DNA from 2 places in the Micromonospora sp. RTGN7 genome. Region 1 is predicted to be linked to the other one. Evidence: riboswitches for the same ligand, from Rfam matches in the RefSeq annotation. Region 1 holds a riboswitch; the other holds the start of a gene.
What was found. Region 1 has a riboswitch for cobalamin ahead of SNR22_RS06720 (ribonucleoside-diphosphate reductase subunit alpha). Riboswitches for the same ligand answer to the same signal wherever they lie in the genome.
Positions count from the first base shown of each region.

Region 2: another riboswitch for cobalamin. It lies ahead of SNR22_RS26640 (magnesium chelatase subunit D family protein); the one in region 1 lies ahead of SNR22_RS06720 (ribonucleoside-diphosphate reductase subunit alpha).

Region 1 is NZ_JAPZLF010000003.1:331,064-338,008, reverse strand. Features, by position in the region: gene SNR22_RS06730 (AbfB domain-containing protein) at 1-209, shown strand, start outside; gene SNR22_RS06725 (serine/threonine protein kinase) at 340-1,962, opposite strand; cobalamin riboswitch at 2,222-2,441, shown strand; gene SNR22_RS06720 (ribonucleoside-diphosphate reductase subunit alpha) at 2,575-4,980, shown strand; gene SNR22_RS06715 (ribonucleotide-diphosphate reductase subunit beta) at 4,980-6,026, shown strand.
Region 2 is NZ_JAPZLF010000026.1:51,315-58,259, forward strand. Features, by position in the region: partial or broken gene SNR22_RS26630 (cobyrinate a,c-diamide synthase) at 1-177, opposite strand, end outside; gene cobO (cob(I)yrinic acid a,c-diamide adenosyltransferase) at 171-785, opposite strand; gene SNR22_RS26640 (magnesium chelatase subunit D family protein) at 785-2,791, opposite strand; cobalamin riboswitch at 2,837-2,982, opposite strand; gene cbiE (precorrin-6y C5,15-methyltransferase (decarboxylating) subunit CbiE) at 3,049-4,257, shown strand; gene SNR22_RS26650 (cobalt-precorrin-4/precorrin-4 C(11)-methyltransferase) at 4,254-5,009, shown strand; gene SNR22_RS26655 (precorrin-2 C(20)-methyltransferase) at 5,010-6,512, opposite strand; gene SNR22_RS26660 (precorrin-8X methylmutase) at 6,509-6,945, opposite strand, start outside.

The DNA.
Region 1 (6,945 bases):
TGATGCGCGCCGATGCCACCTGGTGCGCCCGGGTCGGGCTCACCGGCACCGGCGTCTCCCTGGAGTCCTACAACTACCGCGGCAAGTACCTGCGCCACTACGACGCCCAGGTGTGGCTGAGCAACGGCACCGGCGGCGCGGCGTGGAACACGCCCGCCCTCTGGGCCGCCGACAGCACCTGGAACATCACCACCCCCTGGGCCCCCTGACGGGCGACGCCGCGGGGCCGGCCGACGGCGGCCCCGCGGCGTCGATCCGCGCGCGGAGGGTAGTGGACGCTCGAGGTGAGCAGGCGCAGCCCTCCTGCCTGGCCGGGTTCCACCGGGCCCTGAGGCCGCCTCAGCGCACCTCGAGCTCGAAGAGGGAGTAGCCGTACTCGTTGAAGCGTTGGGTGCAGTACACCCGGACGTAGCGGCCGGGCACCTGGGCGGTAGTGACGCTGACGGCCCCGCCCTGGCCGGCGGAGGTGGAATACACGGACTTCCAGGCCTTTCCGTCGGTCGAGACCTCCACCCGGTAGCGCACCGCGTGCGCCCGTTCCCAGCGCAGCACAATCTCACTGATCTGCCAGCGGGAACCGAGGTCCACGGTCAGCCACTGCGGGTCGCTGAAGCCACTGCTCCACCGGCTCTCCCGGTCGCCGTCGACGGCCTCAGCCGCTTCGAAGAGCGGGCCCTCCGAACTGGATGCGGTGGCGCTGCGGCCGAGGGCCAGGTTACGGCGGGTCGAATTGGCCGAGGCCGAGACGGTGGAGGCGGAGGCGGAGGGGCCGGCGGAAGGGCCGGCAGAGGGGCCGGCGGTGGGCGTGGCGGCGGCGGACGGGCCGGCGGAGGGCGAGGTCGACGGCGTCTTCTGGGTGGACGCGCCCGTCGACGGGCTCGCGCCGGCGGAGAGCGGGGCCGGTGGGGCGGGTGGTGAGCCGGCCGGCGCCGGCGGGGCGACGGCGGTGGCGGTCCGGTTGGGTGCCAGGATGGCCGCCTGTGGGTCGGCGTCCCGGTTGCGCAGGAGGCCGGCGGTCGTCAGCCCGGCGAGCAGGAGCGCCATGGCGAGGACGGCCGGCAGAAGGAAGCGCCGGCGGTGCCTCGGCGGGAGATGCCGGCGGTGCCTCGGCTCAACGGTCGCCCGCAGGTGCGGGACGGGCTCCTCGCCCAGCAGCATGGCGAGCAGTTTCGGCGCGGTCGGCCGGTCTGCCGGATCCTTCGCGAGGGCCAGCAGCACCGGAGCTCGCAGCGACTCCGGCAGCCCGTCCAGACGTGGCGGCTGGGCCAGGCCGCTGCCGGCGGCCGCGGTGGACGAGTCACCGAGGAACGGCGTGCGGCCGGTGCCGGCGTACGCGATGACGCAGCCCCACGCAAACACGTCGGCCGCCGGGGTCACCGGCGTCCGCGCCTCGACGGACAACTGCTCCGGCGCCAGGTAGGCGACCGTGACGTCGGTACGGGTGTGTTGGCTGGTCGCCTCGAACGGCCGGGCGATGCCGAAGTTGATCACCTTGGGGCCGCCCGGTGGCAGCAGGACATTGCCCGGCCTCAGGTTGCGGTGGATGACCCCCGCGCCGTGGATGCCGGTCAGCGCGGTGACGACCCCCACCGCCAGCGAGTGCAGCTCGCCACCTTGCAGTGGACCCCGCTCCGCGACGACCTCTTCCAGGCTCGGGCCGTCGACGTACTCCACCACGAGGTAGGGCGGATCGTGATCAAGGTCGGCGCCGATGAACTCGGCCGTGCAGGCCGACGGCACCTGGCGGGCCCGCTCAGCCTCGCTGCGGAACCGGCCGCTGAACTCGGCGTCGGCGGCGAGGTCGGCGTGGATCAGTTTGATGACCACACGGCTGCCGTCCGCGCCCTCGGCGAGGTAGACGGCCAACCGGCCGCCGGTGCCCAGCCGGCCGATCAGCTGGTAGGCCCCCAGCGTGGCGGAATCGATCGAGAGTAGTGGATGCACGCCACCAGCGGTGTCCACTTTGTGCCTCCCCAATCGTAGTAAGCCCGCTACGGTATACCAGGTCACGGCATGATCCGCAAAGATTCGAGGGCCGCCCGGCTCGTGGGCGGAGCCGACTTACGGCAACCGGACGGTGGACCTTGGACCGCCCGAGGCGGCTGCTCCGCCAGCGAGGAATCCATACCGGGGATATCGCCTGAATCACGGAGCGTGACATGAGGGGTGCGACCCGCCCGACACACCATCTGGGGTTGTTCTTTTGCCGCAACACCCATATATGGTGTTGCTCGTAGCTGGTTCGACCACTGGTTCAGCCATGGTCGAGGCAAGAGGGAACCCGGTGTGAGTCCGGGACTGCCCCGCAGCGGTGAGTGGGAACGACCGCCGTCAAGAAGCACTGGACCGGAGAGGGTCTGGGAAGCGACGGCCAGTAGGAGACCGGGGTTCCCCGGCCGTGCCCGCGAGTCCGAAGACCTGCCAGCGCACCGCATGCCGTCCGGCGTGCGGTGGTCGGAGGCCGCGCGGGACGGTCGACGCCATCAGCCGGTCCCCCGGCGGACGACTCCGCCAGGGGGCGGTGGCGTCTTCTGCGCGCCCGCCGATCGTGCGGAGAGCGCGTGCGGAGGGGACATGACGACTGTGCAGAAGATGGCTGCGTCCGAGCAGGAGGCGCCGGAGCGGCGCCGGCACGCGATGCAGGTACGGAAACGCGACGGCGACACCGAACCGGTCGATGTCAACAAGATCGTGAGGGCGGTCGAGCGGTGGGTGGCCGATCTCGACGAGGTGGACCCGCTGCGGGTCGCCACCAAGACAATCAACGGCCTGTACGACGGCGCCACCACCGCCGAACTCGACAAGCTCTCCATCCAGACCGCCGCCGAACTGATCGGCGAGGAGCCGCAGTACTCGAAGCTCGCGGCGCGGCTGCTGGCTGCGTACGTGGACAAGGAGGTCCGAGGGCAGGGCGTCGCCAGCTTCAGCCAGGCGATCCGGCACGCCTACGACCAGGGACTCATCGGCGACGAGACCGCGGCGTTCGTGGCCCGCAACGCCCGCAAGCTCGACGACGCCGTCGATCTCAGCGGCGATCTTCGGTTTGAATACTTCGGCCTGCGGACGGTCGCGGACCGTTACCTGTTGCGACACCCACAGTCGCGGCTGGTGTTGGAGACTCCGCAGTACTGGCTGCTGCGGGTCGCCTGCGGCCTCTCCGAGACCCCCGGTGAGGCGATCGGCTTCTACCGGCTGATGTCCTCGCTGGCATACCTGCCCAGTTCGCCGACGCTGTTCAACTCCGGCACCCGGCACACCCAGATGTCGTCGTGCTTCCTGGTGGACTCGCCGCGCGACGAGCTCGACTCGATCTACGAGCGTTATCACCAGGTGGCGCGGTTGTCGAAGTTCTCCGGCGGCATTGGCATCTCCTGGTCCCGGGTACGCGGGCGGGGCGCCCTGATCCGCGGCACCAACGGCCGGTCGAACGGGATCGTGCCGTTCCTCAAGACCCTCGACGCGGGCGTCGCGGCGGTCAACCAAGGCGGCCGGCGCAAGGGCGCGGCCTGCGTCTACCTGGAACCGTGGCACCCGGACATCGAGGAATTCCTTGAGCTGCGCGACAACACCGGCGAGGAGTCACGCCGCACGCACAACCTCAATCTCGCCAACTGGATCCCGGACGAGTTCATGCGCCGGGTCGAGGCGGACGCCGACTGGTCGCTGATCGACCCGTCGGACGCGCCGGAGCTGCCGGACCTGTTCGGCGAGGACTTCGAGGCCGCCTATCGGGTCGCGGAGAAGAAGGCGGTCAAGACCGTCAGGGCCCGCGACCTGTACGGGCGGATGATGCGGACCCTGGCCCAGACCGGCAACGGCTGGATGACGTTCAAGGACCCGTCGAACCGGCTGTCGAACCAGACCGGCGCTCCCGGCAACACCATCCATCTGTCGAACCTGTGCACCGAGATCCTCGAGGTCAACTCCGACGACGAGACCGCGGTCTGCAATTTGGGCTCGGTCAACCTCGGCGCTCACCTGAACGCGGACGGGATCGACTGGGACAAGCTTCGTGAGACGGTGCGCACCGCGGTCATGTTCCTGGACCGGGTCATCGACATCAACTACTACCCCAGCGAGGAGGCCGCCGCGTCGAACCCCCGCTGGCGGCCGGTCGGGCTCGGGCTGATGGGCCTGCAGGACGCCTTCTTCGCGCTACGGCTTCCGTTCGGCTCCGCCGAAGCCACGGAGCTGTCCACCCGAGTGCAGGAGGAGATCTTCCTGACCGCGTTGGAGACCTCCACCGGGCTGGCCGAACGGTTCGGCGCCCATCCGGCGTACGCCGAGACCCGCGCGGCCCGCGGGGAGCTGCACCCCGACCTGTGGGGTGTCGAACCCACCCAGACGCAGCGGTGGGCCGCCCTGCGGAACCGGATCGCCGCGCACGGTCTGCGGAACTCGTTGCTGGTGGCGATCGCGCCGACTGCGACGATCGCGTCGATCGCCGGCTGTTACGAGTGCATCGAGCCGCAGGTCTCCAACCTGTTCAAGCGCGAGACCATGTCCGGTGAGTTCCTGCAGATCAACACCTACCTGGTACGCGAACTGAAAGCCCGCGGCCTCTGGACCGCTCCGATCCGCGAGCAGATCAAACGCGCCGAGGGTTCTGTGCAGGGCATCACCGGCCTGCCGGCCGACGTCCGAGAACTGTTCCGCACGGCCTGGGAGCTGCCGCAACGCGCACTGATCGACCTGGCTACGGCCCGGGCGCCGTACATCGACCAGTCGCAGTCGCTGAACCTGTTCCTGAGTGCACCGACGATCGGCAAGGTCTCGTCGATGTACCTATACGCCTGGAAAGCCGGGCTGAAGACCACGTACTACCTGCGCTCGCGCCCCGCGACGCGCATCCAGCAGGCCACCGTCTCCCTCTCCCCCGCGACGAGTCCGCCGGCTGCCGGCCTCGATCCGGCGGTGCCGGACGAGGAGGCCCTGGCCTGTTCCCTGGAGAACCCCGAGAGCTGCGAGGCCTGCCAGTGATGACCATTCCCGAACCCCGTACGACCGATGACGTCCCCGCCGCCAGGCAGCGGCTGCTCGACCCCGGCATGGATCTGACCCTGCGCCCGATGCGCTACCCGCACTTCTTCGACCGGTTCAAGGACGCCATCAGGAACACCTGGACCGTCGAGGAGATCGATCTGCACTCCGACCTCGCCGACCTCGCCAAGCTCTCCCCGGCGGAGCGGCACCTGGTGTCCCGGCTGGTCGCGTTCTTCGCCACCGGCGACACGATCGTCGCCAACAACCTGGTACTCAACCTCTACCAGCACATCAACTCCCCCGAGGGCCGGCTCTACCTCTCCCGGCAACTGTTCGAGGAGGCCGTGCACGTCCAGTTCTACCTGAACCTCCTCGACACCTACGTCCCCGACGATCACGAACGCTTCGAGGCCTTCGCCGCCGTCGAGAACATTCCGTCGATCGCCCGCAAGGCCGAGTTCTGCTTCAGGTGGATCGACTCGATCTTCGAACTACGCGAGTTGAGGACCCGCGACGACCGCAGGATGTTCCTGCTCAATCTGATCTGCTTCGCCGCCTGCATCGAGGGCCTGTTCTTCTACGGCGCCTTCGCGTACGTGTACTTCCTGCGTTCCCGCGGCGTTCTGCAGGGCCTCGCGTCCGGCACGAACTGGGTCTTCCGCGACGAGTCGATGCACATGGCGTTCGCCTTCGACGTCGTCGACACGGTCCGTGCCGAAGAACCCGACCTTTTCGACGACGCCATGGTCCAACAGGTCAGGGACATGCTCGCCGAGGCCGTCGAGTGCGAGGTGCAGTTCGCCGCCGACCTGCTCGAGCAGGGCATCAGCGGCATGTCCCTGGATGACATGCGCGAGTACCTGCAACACGTCGCCGACCGCCGGCTCGCCCAACTGGGCATCGATCCGCTCTACGGCAGCCGCAACCCGTTCGCGTTCATGGAACTGCAGGATGTCCAGGAGCTGTCGAACTTCTTCGAACGGCGCGTCTCGGCGTACCAGGTGGGCGTGACCGGAAGCGTCAGCTTCGACGACGAGTTCTAGCTCAGCCGGCTGTTCACCGCTGTCCTGGGCTGCGATGTCGCCCAGGACAGCGGTGCGCTGGTCTCGCCCGTGGTGCTGATTCGCTCGGCGGCCGGATCCTCAACCGATCGACTCCGTGTCCGAGGTACCCGGGTAGTCCGTAGTCCGTAGTCCGATGGTGGTCTGGTCGACGTCCGCGCGCCTGACGGGGGACGTGCTCTGTATGGGCCGGAGGAGGGTAGGCCGATTCGGCGGAGACCGATTCGGCGGAGGGCCCCCTACGGAAGCCCGTCCGTCCCGTCCGCGCTGGTCCGCGCTGGTCCCGCCGCCAGCCGCCACCCTGCTGCCAGCCGCCGCCCTGCCGATCCCGCCCGCGAATGCCGCAGACGCCGACACGTCGACGGAGTCCCCACCCACCCATCTCGAGCTCGAAGACCCGCACGACTTTTGCCCGGCCCTAAGTGGCCACCTGCCGAGGCACCACCGCGCTGGCCTTTCAGGCATTAATCCGCAGTTCACCCTACGAATGCACGACTTTTCCGAAGCCGCGGATGCTGACTGGAGGGGCAATTAGTGACACGAGCCGAAATGACCCTGCATAACGATCGGCTGGCTGGGGCCGAAATGCCCTGGGTACGCACGGGCTGTTCAGGACGCTCAACACCATGCGCGACGGCGCGAGCCTGCGCCTGCGCCTGCGCCTGCAGACCTAACACGCACCGCCGCCACCCGTAGCGCTCGCCGCGCGGTGGTTCTGCTACCCCGATGCGGTCCGACCGCCTGCACCTCGACCTGCCCCGCCACCGGCATTCCAGGCCGTGGGAAGACCCGCTGACCGAGCAGGGGATCCGAGAGCACCGCCCGCTGCGGTCCGCGCGACAGTGGAGGCCGACAGCGCCGATACCTACGCCGGACGATCGGTGGCTACCTGAACACCTTC
Region 2 (6,945 bases), on a different contig from region 1:
GCCCGGACGGCCGGTGGCCAGCGAGTGGTAGCCGGGGTCGATGTAGTCGGGGCCGACCTTGTGCCCGGAGACGGTGTGCCCACGGGCGGCCAGCGCAACCATGAGCCCGGTCGCGACCGTGGTCTTGCCATGGCCGGAGGCCGGCGCCGCGATCAGCACACGCGGCAATGTCACCACTCGATGCCTCGCTGGCCCTTCTGGCCGACGTCCATCGGGTGCTTCACGTGCAGCATCTCGGTTACCAGGTCGGCCGCCGCGAGGAGGCGGGGGTCGGCGCGGCGGCCGGTGACGACGACGTGCTGGCGGCCAGGACGGTTGGCGAGTGTCTCCACGACGTCGTCGACGTCGACCCAGCCCCACTGCATCGGGTAGGTGAACTCGTCCAGGACGTACAGCTGATGCCGCTCGGCCTGGATGCGCCGCTTCACCTCCTCCCAGCCCTCGACGGCGTCAGCGGCATGGTCTGCGTCGGTGCCGTTCTTGCGGCTCCAGGACCACCCCGAGCCCATCTTGTGCCACTCGACGGGCCCGCCCTCGCCGGTTTCCTCGTGCAGGCGGGCGAGCCGTTCGAGCACTGTCTGCTCCCCGATGCGCCACTTGGCCGACTTGACGAACTGGAAGACCCCGATGTCCCAGCCCTGGTTCCAGGCGCGCATCGCCAGGCCGAAGGCAGCGGTCGACTTTCCCTTGCCGTTGCCGGTGTGGACCATCAGCAGCGGTCGGTTACGTCGTGCCCGGGTGGTGATGCCGTCGTCCGGGACGACCAGCGGCTTGCCCTGCGGCATCAGGCCACTCCCTCGTGCGGCGCGGTCGCCGCGTGGACGACGCTGGTGAGCCCGTCGGCGGTCACCTCACCGAGCGGCACGTGCTCGGCCTGCAGATGGGTGGCTAGTCGCGCGGCAAGGCCGAGCCGGAACCGTCCGGTCTCACAGTCGACCACGACGCTCTGCACGCCGGAAGCGGCCAGGTGCGCTGCGGCGCGGTGGGCACGACCGAGTGCGTCCGGCCCGAAGGTCGCACGGCCGTCGGTCACCACGACCAGCAGTGGCCGGCGGGACGGGTCGCGCAGCGCCTCGCGGCGCAGCACCTCCGCGGAGCGCTGCAGGCCCTCGGCCAGCGGTGTCCGTCCGCCGGCCGGTAGGTCGGCCAGCCGCCGGGAGGCGACATCGACGGACCAGGTCGGCGGCAGGGCGATGTCGGCGGTGCGCTGGCGGAACGTCACCAGCGCGACCTTGTCACGACGGCGGTAGGCGTCCAGCAGCAGCGCGAGCACGGCGGTCTTGACCTGCTCCATGCGGCGTCGCGCGGCCATCGAGCCGGACGCGTCGACGCACAGCAGGACGAGGTTCGACTCCCGCCCGACGGTTTCTGCGCGGCGCAGGTCGCCTTGAGCGAAGACGAGACCGCGCCCCTCGCTGAAACCGCCACGGGAACGCTGGTGCGGTGCCGCAGCAGTGATGGTGCCTGGCAGGTGCAGGCGGTTGGGGGCGGACCCTCCGCGCTGTTGCCCGACGACCCGGCCTTGAGGTGTGCGGGCCCGGGACCGACGGCCGGCCTGGCCTTCGCCGGTGCCCCGGACGACGAGCAGGCGGGCGCGTGCCGGCTGGCCGGCGGACGCGATCGATGCGGCACCGGCCGACTGCGGCTCGTTGTCCGGTGCGGGCGGGCCTCCGTCTTGAAAGTCGTGGGCGTCCCGGGACGGGCCGTCCTGCGGGGCGTCGTCCGGCGGCCCGCCGCCGGGACCACCGGGGCCGCCGTCGGGACCGTCCGGTCCAGGGTCGGGGTCGCGGCTCAGTAGGTCGTCGAGCCGGTCCTCGTCCAGGCCGGGCTCGTCGAACGGGTTGCGGCGCCGGCGGTGCGGCAACGCGAGACGGGCGGCGACGCGAACGTCCTCGCGGGTCACGTGTACGCGCCCCTGCCAGGCGGCGTGCGCCACGGCGGTGCGGGCGGTGACGAGGTCGGCCCGCAGGCCGTCGACATCGAAGGCGGCGCACACCTCAGCGATGGTCGTGAGTGTCTCGTCATCGAGCACGACGTCCGGCACGAGCTGCCGCGCCGCTGCCAGGCGCGTACGCAGGGCGTCCTGTTTGTCGGCCCAGCGTGCGGCGAACCCCTCCGGGTCGGCGTCGAACGCTAGCCGGCGACGCACGACCTCCACCCGCAAGGAGGGGTTACGCGGCGCGGCGACCTCGACGGTCAAACCGAACCGGTCGAGCAGCTGCGGACGCAGCTCGCCCTCCTCGGGGTTCATCGTGCCGATCATCACGAACCGGCAGGCGTGCTCGATCGAGAGGCCCTCGCGCTCCACGCTGACCCGGCCGGTCGCCGCCGCGTCGAGCAGCAGGTCGACGAGATGGTCATGCAGCAGGTTGACCTCGTCGACGTAAAGCAAGCCGCGATGGGCTCGGGCGAGCAGGCCCGGCTCGAACGCCACGACACCGTCGCGCAGCGCCGCATCGAGCTTGAGGGAGCCCGTCACTCGGTCGTCGCTCGCACCGACGGGCAGCTCGACGAACCGGACCGGTCGCGCGACGATCGGGGTGGACGCGTCGATGGGCCCGTCTGGGCAAACCGCCAGGGGATCGTCCGGGTCGACCGAGAATCGGTCGCCCTCATACGTCCGCACCAGCGGCAGCACGTCGGCGAGGCCGCGCACGGTGGTGGTCTTGGCGGTGCCCTTCTCCCCACGGACCAGGACGCCGCCGATGAGCGGGTCGATCGCGACCAGGTTGAGGGCGAGAGTCAGGTCGTCGGAGCCGACGATGGCACAAAAGGGGTACTGCGCTGGCATATAGGGCTCCCGCTCGATCTGCCATGACCGTCCACGACGCGGACGCGTCGCGGATCGGATCGAGGCCGGTCTTCGGACTTCCCAGGTTTGCGCCTGAGTCACCGCAGCGGGCCCTGTGCCGGATTCTCACCGGCTTCCCAGATTCTCCCCGTGGCCATCGACCGTGGGGCACCTCGAACCGTCGCATCACCTTAGACGCCGTCCTGACGGCCCTGGCAGCGGTCCGGCGGTCGGTCGGGGCGGGCTAGGGTGCAACCGTGGAGGCGCAGGTGGTCGTTGTGGGGCTCGGGGCCGACGGTTGGACGGGATTGCCCGAGTTGTCCCGGGCGCTGGTGCGTGGGGCGGCGACGCTGCTCGGCGGGGCCCGGCACCTCGATGCGGTGCCGTCAGTCGATGGCCAGAAGCGCGTGACGTGGCCGTCGCCGCTGCGGGAGAGCCTGCCGGGCCTGCTGGACGCCGCGCGCAGGCCCATCGTCGCGCTGGCGTCGGGAGACCCGCTCGTGTCGGGCGTCGGCACGACCTTGCTGGACGTCCTTGGTCCGCAGCGGGTGACGATCGTGCCCGCAGTCTCCTCCGTCGCGCTCGCCCGAGCACGTCTCGGGTGGCCGGCGGAGTCCGTCACGACGGTGAGTCTGGTCGGCCGTGACGTGCGTCTCGTGGTGCCCGCGCTCGCCCCCGGGCGGCGGCTGCTGGTGCTCTCCAGCGACGAGATGACGCCTGCCGCCGTCGCCGCGCTGCTCACTGAACTCGGCTGGGGAGAGTCCAGGCTGGTCGTGCTGGGTGATCTCGGCGCCGCGGGTGAGTCGCGTGCCGAGTCGACCGCGGCCTCGTGGAACGCCGTGGACGTGCCCCGGCTGAACGTCCTGGCCGTCGAGGTCTGCGGCATCGGACCGGGCTGGGCCGCAGGCGGGGTGCTTCCCGACGACGCGTTCGAGCACGCCGGGCAGATCACCAAGCGCGACCTGCGGGCCAGCGCCCTGGCCCGGCTCGCGCCCGCTCCCGGTCAGCTGCTGTGGGACGTCGGTGCCGGCAGTGGCTCGATCGGCGTGGAGTGGATGCGTGCCTGGCCGACGGCGCGGGCGGTCGCGATCGAGTCTCGCGCCGACCGTGCCGCGCTCGTACGCCGCAACGCCGCCACGCTCGGCGTCCCTGGCCTGCGTCTCGTCGAGGGCTCGGCACCCGATGCCCTGGCCGGTCTCCAGCGCCCTGACGCGGTGTTCGTCGGTGGAGGGGTTACCGTCCCCGGCGTGATCGAGGCGTGCTGGGACGCGCTCGGTACCGGTGGCCGGCTCGTCGTCCACGGCGTCACGGCCGAAACCGAGACGGTGCTGTTCGAGCAGTATCGTCGCCATGGCGGCGAGCTCGTTCGCCTGCACGTCGAACGCGCCGAGCCGCTCGGCGGCTTCACCGGCTGGACACCCGCGCGTGCCGTCAGCCAGTGGACCGTCACCAAAGGAGAGCCATGACCGTCCATTTCGTCGGGGCCGGACCCGGTGCCGCCGACCTGCTCACGCTACGCGCGGTGCGCCTGCTCGGGGCCGCGGACGTGTGCCTGTATGCGGGTACCTATCTCGACGCCGACGTGCTCGGTCACTGCCGTGACGACGCCCGGCTCATCGACACCCAGCATCTCGACTTGGACGAGATCACCGCCCACCTGATGCAGGCGCACGCCGACGGGCTGGAAATCGTCCGGCTGTGCTCGGGTGACCCGTCGCTGTACTCCGCACTGCATGAGCAGGCGCGTCGACTCGACGCGGCGCACGTCCCGTGGGACGTCACTCCCGGGGTACCGGCCTATGCGGCTGCTGCGGCGATCATCGGCGCCGAGCTGACCGTCCCCGAGCTCGCCCAGTCGGTCGTGCTCACCCGCGCTCAGGCCCGTTCCACGGTCATGCCGCCGGGGGAGAAGCTCGCTGCGTTCGCCGCGACCGGCGCGACCCTGGCCCTGCACCTGGCCATCACTCGCAGCCGCGAGCTGGCCGCCGGGCTCGCCGAGCACTACGGCGACGGGTGCCCGGTCGTGGTCGTGTCCAAGGCGACGCAGCCGGATGAGCTTGTCCTGCGCGGCACACTGGCCGACATCGGCGACCAGGTCGAGGCCGCAGGCCTGCGCCAGGCCGCGGTCATCCTGGTCGGCCCTGCGCTGGCTCCCGACGTCCGTGGCGGCGAGTCGTTCCTGTACGCGGCCAGCCGTGAACGCCGCGCCCTCGGTTGACTAGGCGACGAAGCGCGGGGTCCAGACGCGTCCGCTCGCGGTGACTCGCGTTGACGAGGCGCCGACGAGCAGCAGGCACTTCATGTCGATGATTTCGGGGTCGAGCTCGCCCAACGTCGTCACGGTGAGGCTCTCCTCGGCGCGGCCGACGTCGCGACCGACGACGACGACGGTCTCGGGCGGCTTGTGCTCCAGCAGAACTGCTCGGGCCTGTGCGACCTGCTCGATGCGTGAGCGCGACCGTGGGTTGTAGAGGGCGAGCACGAGGTCCGCCTCGGCGACGGCGCGCAGCCGCTTCACCACGACGTCCCAGGGCTTGAGTCGGTCCGACAGGCTCAGCACCGCGAAGTCAGCGCCGATGGGGGCACCGGCACGCGCCGCGACCGCTTGGACGGCGGAGATTCCGGGCACGACCCGCACCACGACGTCCGCGTAGCGCGGGTCCTCGGCAGCCTCGAATACCGCCGACGCCATGCCGAAGATGCCCGCGTCGCCACCGGAGACGACCGCGACGCGCTCACCGGCGAACGCCAGTTCGAGCGCCTCGCGGGCTCGGTCTACCTCCACTGTGTTGCCGGATGAGTGACGCATCAGGCCTGGGCGCTGCGGAACGCGCTGGACGTATGGTCCGTAGCCGATGACGTGGTCGACCTCCGCGAGCACCTGCGACGCCTCGGGGGAGAGCCACTGGTCGGGGCCCGGACCGAGGCCCACGACGATGACTTCGGCACCGGCGACGGGCTCGACGACCTCGCTCGCTGGGCGGTCGTAGCGCGCCACACCGGGACGGGTGTCGCCGGGGACCAGGACGATCGAGAAGTACGGCACCGTCGCGGGGTCCACGTCGACGACCGGGAGCACCCGCTCGGCGTCCATCGACGCCCGCTCGACGTACCAGGACCCCTCGACGCGTCCCGCCTGCTCGAGCGCCGAGCGGACCTTGGCGAACGTGCGGCCGAGTTTCATGATCACGGCGCCGTCGGTGTCGGCGAGGCGCCGGGCCAGTTCCGGCTCGGGAAGGGTGCCCGGCAGCACCGTCAGCACGTCGGTCTGCCGGACCAGGGGCAGGGCGGTCGTGGCCGTGGCGGCCGCAAAGGCGGGCACGCCTGCGACGACCTGTGTCTCGAACTCGTCCGCGAGCCGGTCGTGCAGGTACATGAACGAGCCGTAGAGCATCGGATCGCCCTCGGCCAGCACGACGACGTCGCGGCCCGCTCTCAGGTGCGCGCGGAGCCGATCGCCACACTCGGCGTAGAAGTCGGCCATCGCGCCGGCATACCCGCCCGGATGGTCGGTGGTCGCCGTCGTCACCGGGTAGCTGAGGGCTTCCTCGATCACGCCCTCCGGGAGCAGATCGGCGGCGATGCGACGGGCGTTCGACTGCTTGCCGACGCCCTGGTGGTAGGCGACGACATCCGCCGCCCCGATCAGCCGGGCGGCCTTCAGCGTGACGAGCTCGGGATCCCCCGGGCCGAGACCGACGCCGAACAGTCGCCCGCTCACTCCGCCTCCTGCGCCAAGGCGTTGAGCGCCGAGGCGGCCATCGCCGAGCCACCCCGACGCCCCGTCACCACGAGGTAGGGCACGTCGAGCCCGGGTGCATCGGTGGCCAGGTCGATGAGCGCCTGCTTGGACTCGGCCGCACCGACGAAACCCACCGGCGTGCCGATGATCGCGGCCGGACGAGGGGCGCCGTCACGCAGCATCTCCAGCAGGTGGAACAGGGCCGTGGGGGCGTTGCCGAACGCGACGACGGCACCCTCGATGTGCTCGGCCCACAGAGACACCGCCACCGCAGACCGGGTCGTGCCCCAGTCGCGGGCGAGCGCCGGAACCTCGGGCTCGGGCAGGAGGCAGCGGACCTCGTTGTCGCGGGGCAGCCGGGCGCGGGTGACGCCGGCGGCGACCATGCGCGCATCCGTCAGGATCGGCGCTC